DNA from 2 places in the Bradyrhizobium sp. USDA 4454 genome. Region 1 is predicted to be linked to the other one. Evidence: riboswitches for the same ligand, from Rfam matches in the RefSeq annotation. Region 1 holds a riboswitch; the other holds the start of a gene.
The links. A riboswitch is a leader RNA that binds a small molecule or an ion and turns the genes downstream of it on or off. The one in region 1 is predicted to bind ZMP and ZTP.

Region 1 (4,405 bases):
TGAGCCAGATGCCGAAGCCGGATGCCGCCGAACTCCGTGCGAAATATCCCGATGCCTTCGAGCGGCCGGCATCAGCGCGGCTGGCATTGCCCGCGATGATCGCGGTCGCGTTCGCGATCTTCGTGTTCGGCCTGGTCGATCTCGACTTCTCGCCGTCCAAGCTGATCTCGGGCGTCGGCCAGCTCGGCTGGATTACCATGCTGATGATCCCGCCGAATCCCGGCGCATCATTCCCGCTCTACATGCAGGCGCTCGGCGAGACGCTGTCGATCGCGCTGCTCGGCACCACGCTTGCGGCGCTGCTGGCGCTGCCGGTCAGCCTGCTGGCGGCGCGCAACATCATCCCGTCGAACTTGATCCGCTTCCCGGTGCGGCGCTTCCTGGACACGATCCGCGGCGTCGATACGCTGATCTGGGCGCTGGTCTGGATCAACGTCGTCGGGCTCGGCCCGTTCGCCGGCGTGCTCGCGATCATGGTCTCCGACTTCGGCGCATTCGGAAAACTGTTCTCCGAGGCGATCGAGGCGGCCGACCGCAAGCAGGTCGAGGGAATCCGCGCCGCCGGCGGCAATGCGCTGCATGAGATTCGTTTCGGGCTGCTGCCGCAGGTGCTGCCTGTCATCGCCGGGCAGGTGCTCTATTTCATCGAGTCGAACACGCGCTCGGCCACCATCATCGGCATCGTCGGCGCCGGCGGCATCGGCCTGCAACTCGCCGAGCAGATCCGCATGCTGGAATGGCAGAAGGTGTCGTTCCTGATCCTGATGATCCTGATCGCGGTCGCCGCGATCGACTTCATATCGAGCAAGCTGCGGTTTGCGATCATCGGCCAGCGTGCCGTGATCTAGCTAGAGCGTTTTCGAGCGAAGCGGACACCGGTTCGCCTGAAGAAAACGCGTCAAGACAAGAATCCGGAGCTTCGGTTCTGATTCAATCCGAACCGAAGCTGCTCTGGAATCGCCTCGCGCCGGCCGTTCGATTCCGCTGATCAGTTCGATCCGAACCGGGACACCAGGCCTGGAACAGGAAAAGCGCGGCACACCTCGACACACTCCGACCTGAGCCGCGCGACGACCGCATCGTCTGCTTTCGCCTGCAGGGCTGCGGCAATGAATTCGCCGATGCGATGCATTTCCGCGCCTCCCATGCCACGCGTGGTCGCCGCGGGTGTGCCGAGGCGGATACCGCTCGGCCTGAGCGGCGGGCGCGGATCGTCGGGAATAATTTGCTTGTTTGTGGTGATGGCGATGGCGTCGAGCAGGTCCTCGGCTGCTCGCCCGTCCAGTCCGGTATCGATGACCATCATGTGATTGTCGGTCCCATCCGTGACCAGCTTCATTCCGCGTTCCATCAGCGTTGCTGCCAGAACCTTGGCGTTGCGCAAAACCTGCCGCGCGTAGGTCTGGAAATCCGAGGTCGCTGCCTTGTTCAGAGTCACCGCGATACCGGCCACGACGTTCATGTGAGGTCCGCCCTGCAGGCCGGGAAAGACGGAAGCATCGATCCGACCGGCATGTTCCCTCCGGCACAGAATGATTCCGCCACGGGGGCCGCGCAACGTCTTGTGCGATGTCGTCGTCATAACGTCGAACCCGGCATCAAGCGGATTGCGCATGACATTCGCGGCGACCAGTCCGCCATAGTGGCTCACGTCGGCCATCGTGAGCGCGCCAACCTCGTCGGCGATGCTCTTGAATGCTGCATAGTCAAGGTCGCGCGGATAGGAACTGTAGCCGCACAACACCATTTTCGGACGCGCTTCACGCGCTGTCGCGCGCAACCCGTCGAAATCGATTGCTCCGCTCTTTGACGGGGCCGTCTTGTAGCGAATGAAGTTGAACAGACGTCCCATATGGGACACCGGCGCGCCGTGGGTGAGATGGCCGCCATGCGACAGGTCCATGGCGAGAATGGTGTCGCCCGGATTCAACAGGCCGAGATAGACGGCCTGATTCATCGGCGACCCGGAAAGAGGCTGAACATTGGCGTGCTCGGCGCGAAACAGCGAGCAGGCCCGCTGCCGCGCGAGGTTCTCGATCTGGTCCGTGAACTGCTGACCGCCGTAGTACCGGCGTCCCGGATAGCCCTCGGAATATTTGTTGGTGAAGACGGATCCGAGCAGTTCAAGCACCTCCGGGTAGGTGTAATTCTCGGATGGAATCAGTTCGACGCCGTCTTGCTGACGGCGCTCTTCCCCCGCAAGGGCGGCGGCGATCTCTTGATCGTTGATGGAAAGTTCATCGCGAAATGACGGCATGCTCGGGCTCCTCAACACGCTGTTGTTTCAGCAGATTGGTGCCCAGGCGATCGGCGCTAAAACCTTCGCGCTTCCCCGTGGTCGATTCCACGTCAGCTCGCCAGTCGCGCGACAGGACGAATGAGCACAGCGGCTCCTCGCGATGCAGCTTTTAGCCGATCTGCCGATCTTCCGCAACGGCCGTTGGCGTGGACTTTGTTGAGAGGCTTGACGTCGCACCTCGGATTGTAGAGGGGATCGTCAGCCGTTCTCGACCAGAAACTCGACGCGCTCGGCGGCGAACCGCGAGCGCTTGGTCACGAGCGGCTGGTCCAGCATGTCGACATCGGTTGCATCGACCACCAGCACCGGCCGTCCCAGCGGCAGGTCGAGCCGCGCCGCATCGGTGGCATCGGCAATCGCCGCGGTGATCCGGGTCGAGGCGCGGTGATAATCCTTCACGCCGTAATGTCCGAGCAGCTTCGTCATCGAATGAACGTTGGCGAACACGTTGCCGGCATCGGGAAATCGCTCGGCTGACAGCCATGTGGTGGAGACGCAGATCGGTGTCCGGTCGGCAAGCCGCACCGCTTCGATGCGGATCAGCGGCGCACCGATCTTCAGGCCCAGCTCGCGCGCGATGTCGCGGTTGGCAATATCCTCGCCGGCCTCGATCAACTGGCCGCGCGGCTCGTGGCCGCCGGCGCCGACGATTTCCGAGAAGCGCGTGCGCGAGCGCAGCGGATAGGCGAGGCGCTGGGCTTCGACATAGGTGCCGCTGCCGCGCTCGGCGCGCACCAGTCCGCGCTCCGCCAATGCGGCGAGCGCCCGCCGCACGGTGTGGCGATTGACGCGGTAAGTCTCGGCGATCTCCATTTCGCCGGGCAGCTTTTCGCCCGCGGTAAAGCGGCCGTCAGCGATGCCGCGCTCGATGCCGTCGGCGACCTGCCGCCACAAGGCGACGCCGGAACTTTCCTGCATGCTCATCGCGCGGTGATATCAGAAATCTTCAGTTTGTCACGAAACAGTCATGGCGCTCCGCTATCAAGTTGTCTAGTATCATAGACAACTTGATACAAGCAAGGTTGCCAATGAGTTCGATCGGACTAAACAGCAAACAAGCCCAGCGCAAGGCTGCGATGACGGTGCTGGCGCACTCAGCGGCTGCGGATATCGCAGGCCGGCTGGCGGCGATCGCAATGCCTGCGCACGAGAACCTCCGCGAGCCGGAAAACGGACTGGTGATGCTGCGCGGGCGGATCGGCGGCGACGGCGCGCCGTTCAATCTCGGCGAGGCGACGGTGTCGCGCGCGGCGGTGCAGCTTGCCACCGGCGAGGTCGGCTTCGGCTACACGCTCGGCCGCGATGCTGAGAAGGCGCGGATGATCGCGCTCTGCGACGCGATGGTGCAATCGGCGGCGTTGTCCGGCGAGGTGGAGACCAAGGTGATTGCGCCGCTGCGTGCCGGGATGAATGCCGAACGCGCCCGCAAGGCCGCCGAGACCGCGGCGACGCGGGTCGATTTCTACACGATGGTGCGCGGTGAGGGGTGATGCAATGACGACGATTGCCGAAATGCCCGCAGGCTTTGCCGACAAAGTGCTGTCGGCGCAATCCACCTTCCGTTCCGTGATGGATGCGATGGCGCGCCCGGGCAGCGTGCAGCGCGTCGCAGCAAGCGTCGGGGTGCCCGCCGGCATGATGCGCGGCGCGGCCGCGATCGCGCTGACGCTGTTCGATCACGACACGCCGATCTGGCTCGACAGTGCAATGTCGGCGACGCCGGACGTCGCCCGCTGGCTGAAATTTCACGCCGGCGCACCGGTGGTTGGGGACTCCTCGATCGCAAGCTTCGCGCTGATCGGCGAAGCCGCGAACCTGCCGGCGCTGGAGCGCTTCGCGTTCGGCAGCAGCGAATATCCGGACCGCTCGACCACGCTGATTCTCCAGGTCGACAGCCTGACGCAGGGGCCGGCCTTCGAGCTGAAAGGGCCCGGCATCGACGGCAGCGCGCTGCTGCAGGCGATGTTCAAGCCGCGTGACCTGTTCCAGCGGCTTGCAATCAACGAAGCCCTGTTCCCGCGCGGCATCGATGTCGTGCTGGTCCATGACGATGCCATTGTGGCGATCCCGCGCACCACGCGGCTGATCGCAAGCGGAGTGTGAGCG
Region 2 (4,405 bases), 2.5 Mb from region 1:
AATGGTCGAGCCCCTGATAGGGCGTCACCGGCGGCGCGTTGACGCCGTCGCCCTGCGTCACCTCGGCGATGAAGATCTTGGCGCCGCCGAGCTGGACGTCGATGCGGCCGGGTCCGCGGATGATCTCGCCGCCGAGAATGTCGCGCAGCCAGGTCGCGGTGGCCTCGGGATCGGGACTGCGCAGATGGACGTGGTCCCAGGTGACGACTGGCATTGCGAAACTCCGTGTTGTTCTCGCGCCGCTTTGGAGCGTGGCACTCGATCTCGGGCGGCGGGAATTTAGCGATCGGCCGCCGGCGATGCCATCCCTCCCTGCGCGCAGTTGCAAGATTGTCGTCCCGGAATGAAACCATTCCGGCGGTCGGCGGTTGTTCTCGCGTGGCCGCTCGACCTGCGGCCGTCTCTATAGACCTGCTCTGTGGGTGACGGCGCGATCGGGCGTCGAGGGTGAGGGCACGACGATGCGGATCGGGCTGGCGTCGTTTCGAAAGGCGGCTGCCGGACATCTTGGTGAGGGCGGCTTCTACGCCAGCCTGCTGCTGCCGCTGATCGCGCTCGCCGGGATTGGCGCTTGGTTCGTGCTCCCCGAGCCCAGCGACGCCGGCGACCAGGAGACGCGGCCGGTGTCATCGGCCATCGTCCGCACTGCGGATACGCCTGCCCAGACCGCCAAGGACTCACACAAGGATGCGCCGGCCGCGGCCGCAGTTGAGCCGGCCACGGTCGGCGTGGCCACGGCGCAGCCGGCGGAGGAGGCGAGGCCGTCCGTGCCGGGCGTCGAGCGGTTGCCGCTGGACAAGCTGCGGATCGCCTCGCAATCATTTCAGCGCGGCGGGTTGGGTTCGAAGGCGCTGGTCACCCTGACGCTGCGCAACGCCAATGATTTCGCGGTCAAGGATATCGAGATCGCCTGCGCCTTCATCCGCCGGGACGGCAGCCCCATGACCGAGCGCAAGCGGCTGATCCCGGATACCATCGGCATGAGGAGCCGCAAGACCTATCCCCGGATGTTAATCGGGTTCGTCAATGTTAACGCAGACAAGGCGAAATGCACGGTCGTGACCGCCAGCCGCGTCTAGACCTGCATCTCGAAAAAGTGACGGGGAATTGACTTCCCGGGTGAACCGTAACGGCCAGGCAGGAACTAACTAATAAGCCGACCGTTGGAGAACGACCCGGAACCGCGGGATGGCGACTGTCCGGGTGATCATACGCAGACGATGAATTCGCCCGCGCGATGACTGATGTCGTCGCGCCGAGATGAACCGCGCCCGGCGCGGGGGGAGCTACCAAGATGCCAGTGGCGCGTTATTTCCTGTATGTTGGTGGCGTGCTGCTCGCGCTGCTCTTCATTGTCAATGCCGTGGTGCCGCAGGAGGCCACGATTCCCGGCCAAAGCCAGACCATCTCGTCGCCGGGCGTCGACAAGACCATGGTGCGCATCAGGTCGACCCAGAAATTGCCGGATCGGGTGGAGTATGACACCAGCCTGCCGACCATCGTTCCGGCGCAGGTCAATGCGGTTGCGGCAGCGGCCCTGCCGGCTGCCGGCGACGCGTCGGCGCAGGCACGCGTCCGCAGCACGTTTGCCCAGTTCATTCCGCCGGAAAAGGCTGACGCGAACAAGGTCGTCGCCGAAGCGAAGCCGGCCGAGCAGCCGGCCCAGCCGCAGGCGCCCAAGAAGCGCAAGGTCGCGCGCTATCATGCCCATCCGCAGCAGCCGATGCGGCTGGCCCAGCCCGGCATGTATCAGCCCTACCGCGTCGCGCAGCAGCAGCCGCGCATGGGCTTCTTCGGCGGGTTCGGCACCTGGTAGCAGGACCACGGCGCCAGCCGGCCAATCGATTCGCCGCCGCAAACGCATGCGGCGGCATTTTCATGTGTCGATCGGCGCGCTTAGCGTGGCAGGCGCGGAATCTTGTCGGCGAAGCCGTTGTAACAGGTCAGCCGCTCGTCCTCTTCCTTCACGAAACGGCATTCGTTGACGCCCTTGGCGGGGGCGGCCTTCGGCTTCGGCTGCGGCTTGAAAATCTCGTCGTAGCACATCAGCCGCTCCTTGGTGGCATCGTCGATGTCCTGACAGGCCTGGAGCTTCTGGGCGGCCGATTGCGGCTTGTCGGGGGCGGGCGGCTTCTCGCCCTTCTTGGCGGCCTGCTTCTTGCCGACCTGGACCAGGGGCTTGTCGCCGACCATCGGCTGCGTCGCCGCCGCCGGCTTGTCGGCGGGCGCCGGGGCTGGAGTGGTGCCTTGAGCAAGCGCGGCAGCCGGGCAGAGGAGCGCCAGCGCGAGGATGATATGTCTCATGGTGAAAATGTCCGAAATGGCGTGATGACCGGAAGGATGGCGCCGGGGATCGGAAAAGCCCGGCAAGCGCCGAGGCTTATCGCAAGTCTTGTCCGAATCCTACCCCAGACGCGGCCCGCCCGGCACCGATCCACCGGGGAAATACCGGCAAATCGTCGCCGTGGAACGACCAAGGGAGCGTGATTTGCCTTTGCCGGGCGGGGCGGCTATGACCACCCCATCTGCGCGACTGGCGCTTGGATGGACCACCATCGGGGAGCGCAGAGACTGAAACGCCGCGCGCCTGGGCACCGCTTCGAAACGGAGGTGCCATGACGGCGAAACTTCTCGATGGGCATGCACATGCCCGGATTGTCATCGACAAAATTGCCAGTGAACTTGACCGGCTGCCGCGCGCACCGGGGCTTGCGGTCGTGCTGGTCGGCTGCGACCCGGCGAGCCAGATCTATGTGCAGAGCAAGGTCAGGATGGCCGAGCGGCTCGGCCTGCGCGGCGCGGTCGAACGCTTGCCGGATGATTGCAGCGAGGCCAATCTGCTTGCCAGGATCGATGCCCTCAATGCGCGCCACGACATCGACGGCATCCTGATCCAGCTGCCGCTGCCGGCGCATATCGACTCGTTGCGCGTGATGGCGGCGGTCGATCCCGCAAAGGATGTCGACGGCCTGCACGCGCTCAACGCCGGCCGGCTGTTTCACGGCGACGCTGCGCTGGTGCCGTGCACGCCGCTCGGCTGTCTCCGGCTGATCAAGTCGATTCGATCAGATCTCACCGGCGCTCATGCCGTGGTGATCGGCAGTTCCAACATCGTCGGCAAGCCGATGGCAGCGCTGCTGCTGCAGGAGCAGGCCACCGTGACGCAGACCCACATCCACACCCGCGGCATCAGCCAGATCTGCCGCCAGGCCGACATCCTGGTCAGTGCGGTGGGCAAGGCGGGCCTGGTGGGCGGCGACTGGATCAAGCCGCAGGCCATCGTGATCGTGTCGGCACCACGCGGGTCGAGAAGCCGGACGGCGGCTACGCGGTGTGCGGCGACGTCTCTTTCGACGAAGCGGTGCAGGTCGCCGGCGCGATCACGCCGGTGCCGCGCGGCGTCGGCCCGATGACCATCGCCTGCCTGATGGAGAACACGGTGAAGGCCGCCAAGGCGAGGGCGAAGGCGGCCCGGCTGCAATAGCGCAGGATGCTCAGGGCGGAGCGCGAACGGTCGGCGCTGCTCGCGTCTCGTGCCCCCGCTTGGATATTCCGTGCGCGAAGTTGATGACCTCGCAGGTAATGGAAAGCCCCGCAGCATTGGTCTATCGTCGCGCGACACACGGAGACGCGCGATGCTGTATGCGGAAGATCAGACCTTCAAGCTTGGCCGCTACACGATCGGCGAGGCCGAGATCCTGGAGTTTGCCGGGAAATATGATCCGGTGCCGATTCACACCGATCCCGTCGCGGCTGCGGCGGGCCCGTTCGGCGGCCTGATCGCAAGCGGCTTCAACACCATTGCGATCTATCAGCGGCTGGTCGTGGAGGCGATCTGGAGCAAGGTGGCGGGCATCGTCGGACGGAGCTTCGAGATACGCCTGCCGAGCCCGGTCCGCCCGGGGACCACGCTGACTGGCCAATCGGAGATCCAGAAGATCACCATCAGGCCGGAGCGGCGCGATGCCGTCGTGATCTTCAAGACGGAGCTCGTCAACGACGAGCAGCGGCCGGTTCTTGTCCTGGTGCTCGATGCGCTGATCCACATGCGGCCGGCGGAGCGGGAGCGGGCATAGCCTTCGCCCGAATTGAGTCTGGCCGCTCGGCAATGCTGCGGCTACCATGCCAAACCTGCGGTCGAACTGAAGCGCATCTTTGATGCTGTCGCGTCTGGCCGCCGGAGCATTCGGTTCGACGATGTGGTGCGGCCGTGAAAAGCAACAAGCAGAAGCGCGGGGAGATCGATGCGAAGCGGCGCAGGGCCGACGAATGGCTCCGCTTGCAGGCGCAAAAGGCTGCCGAGCAGCGTCGCCAGCGCGACTACAAGATCGCGCTGGCGCGCGACGAGGTTGCCGTGGTGACGAGCGCGCTTGCGCCCTCGAACAGCTATTCGACACCCGATTTC

Region 2: linked by a shared signal. The riboswitch ahead of ACVIW0_RS16085 (bifunctional 5,10-methylenetetrahydrofolate dehydrogenase/5,10-methenyltetrahydrofolate cyclohydrolase) and the one ahead of ACVIW0_RS27835 (serine hydroxymethyltransferase) in region 1 are both predicted to bind ZMP and ZTP.

Annotation. Positions count from the first base shown of each region.
Region 1 is NZ_JBTRCN010000001.1:5,979,945-5,984,349, reverse strand. Features, by position in the region: gene phnE (phosphonate ABC transporter, permease protein PhnE) at 1-3, shown strand, start outside; gene phnE (phosphonate ABC transporter, permease protein PhnE) at 1-848, shown strand, start outside; gene ACVIW0_RS27835 (serine hydroxymethyltransferase) at 989-2,257, opposite strand; ZMP/ZTP riboswitch at 2,291-2,375, opposite strand; gene phnF (phosphonate metabolism transcriptional regulator PhnF) at 2,498-3,223, opposite strand; gene phnG (phosphonate C-P lyase system protein PhnG) at 3,328-3,789, shown strand; gene phnH (phosphonate C-P lyase system protein PhnH) at 3,794-4,402, shown strand.
Region 2 is NZ_JBTRCN010000001.1:3,450,189-3,454,593, forward strand. Features, by position in the region: gene ACVIW0_RS16065 (VOC family protein) at 1-214, opposite strand, end outside; gene ACVIW0_RS16070 (hypothetical protein) at 423-1,079, shown strand; gene ACVIW0_RS16075 (hypothetical protein) at 1,295-1,816, shown strand; gene ACVIW0_RS16080 (hypothetical protein) at 1,897-2,304, opposite strand; ZMP/ZTP riboswitch at 2,520-2,600, shown strand; partial or broken gene ACVIW0_RS16085 (bifunctional 5,10-methylenetetrahydrofolate dehydrogenase/5,10-methenyltetrahydrofolate cyclohydrolase) at 2,616-3,484, shown strand; gene ACVIW0_RS16090 (MaoC/PaaZ C-terminal domain-containing protein) at 3,636-4,076, shown strand; gene ACVIW0_RS16095 (zinc-ribbon domain containing protein) at 4,211-4,405, shown strand, end outside.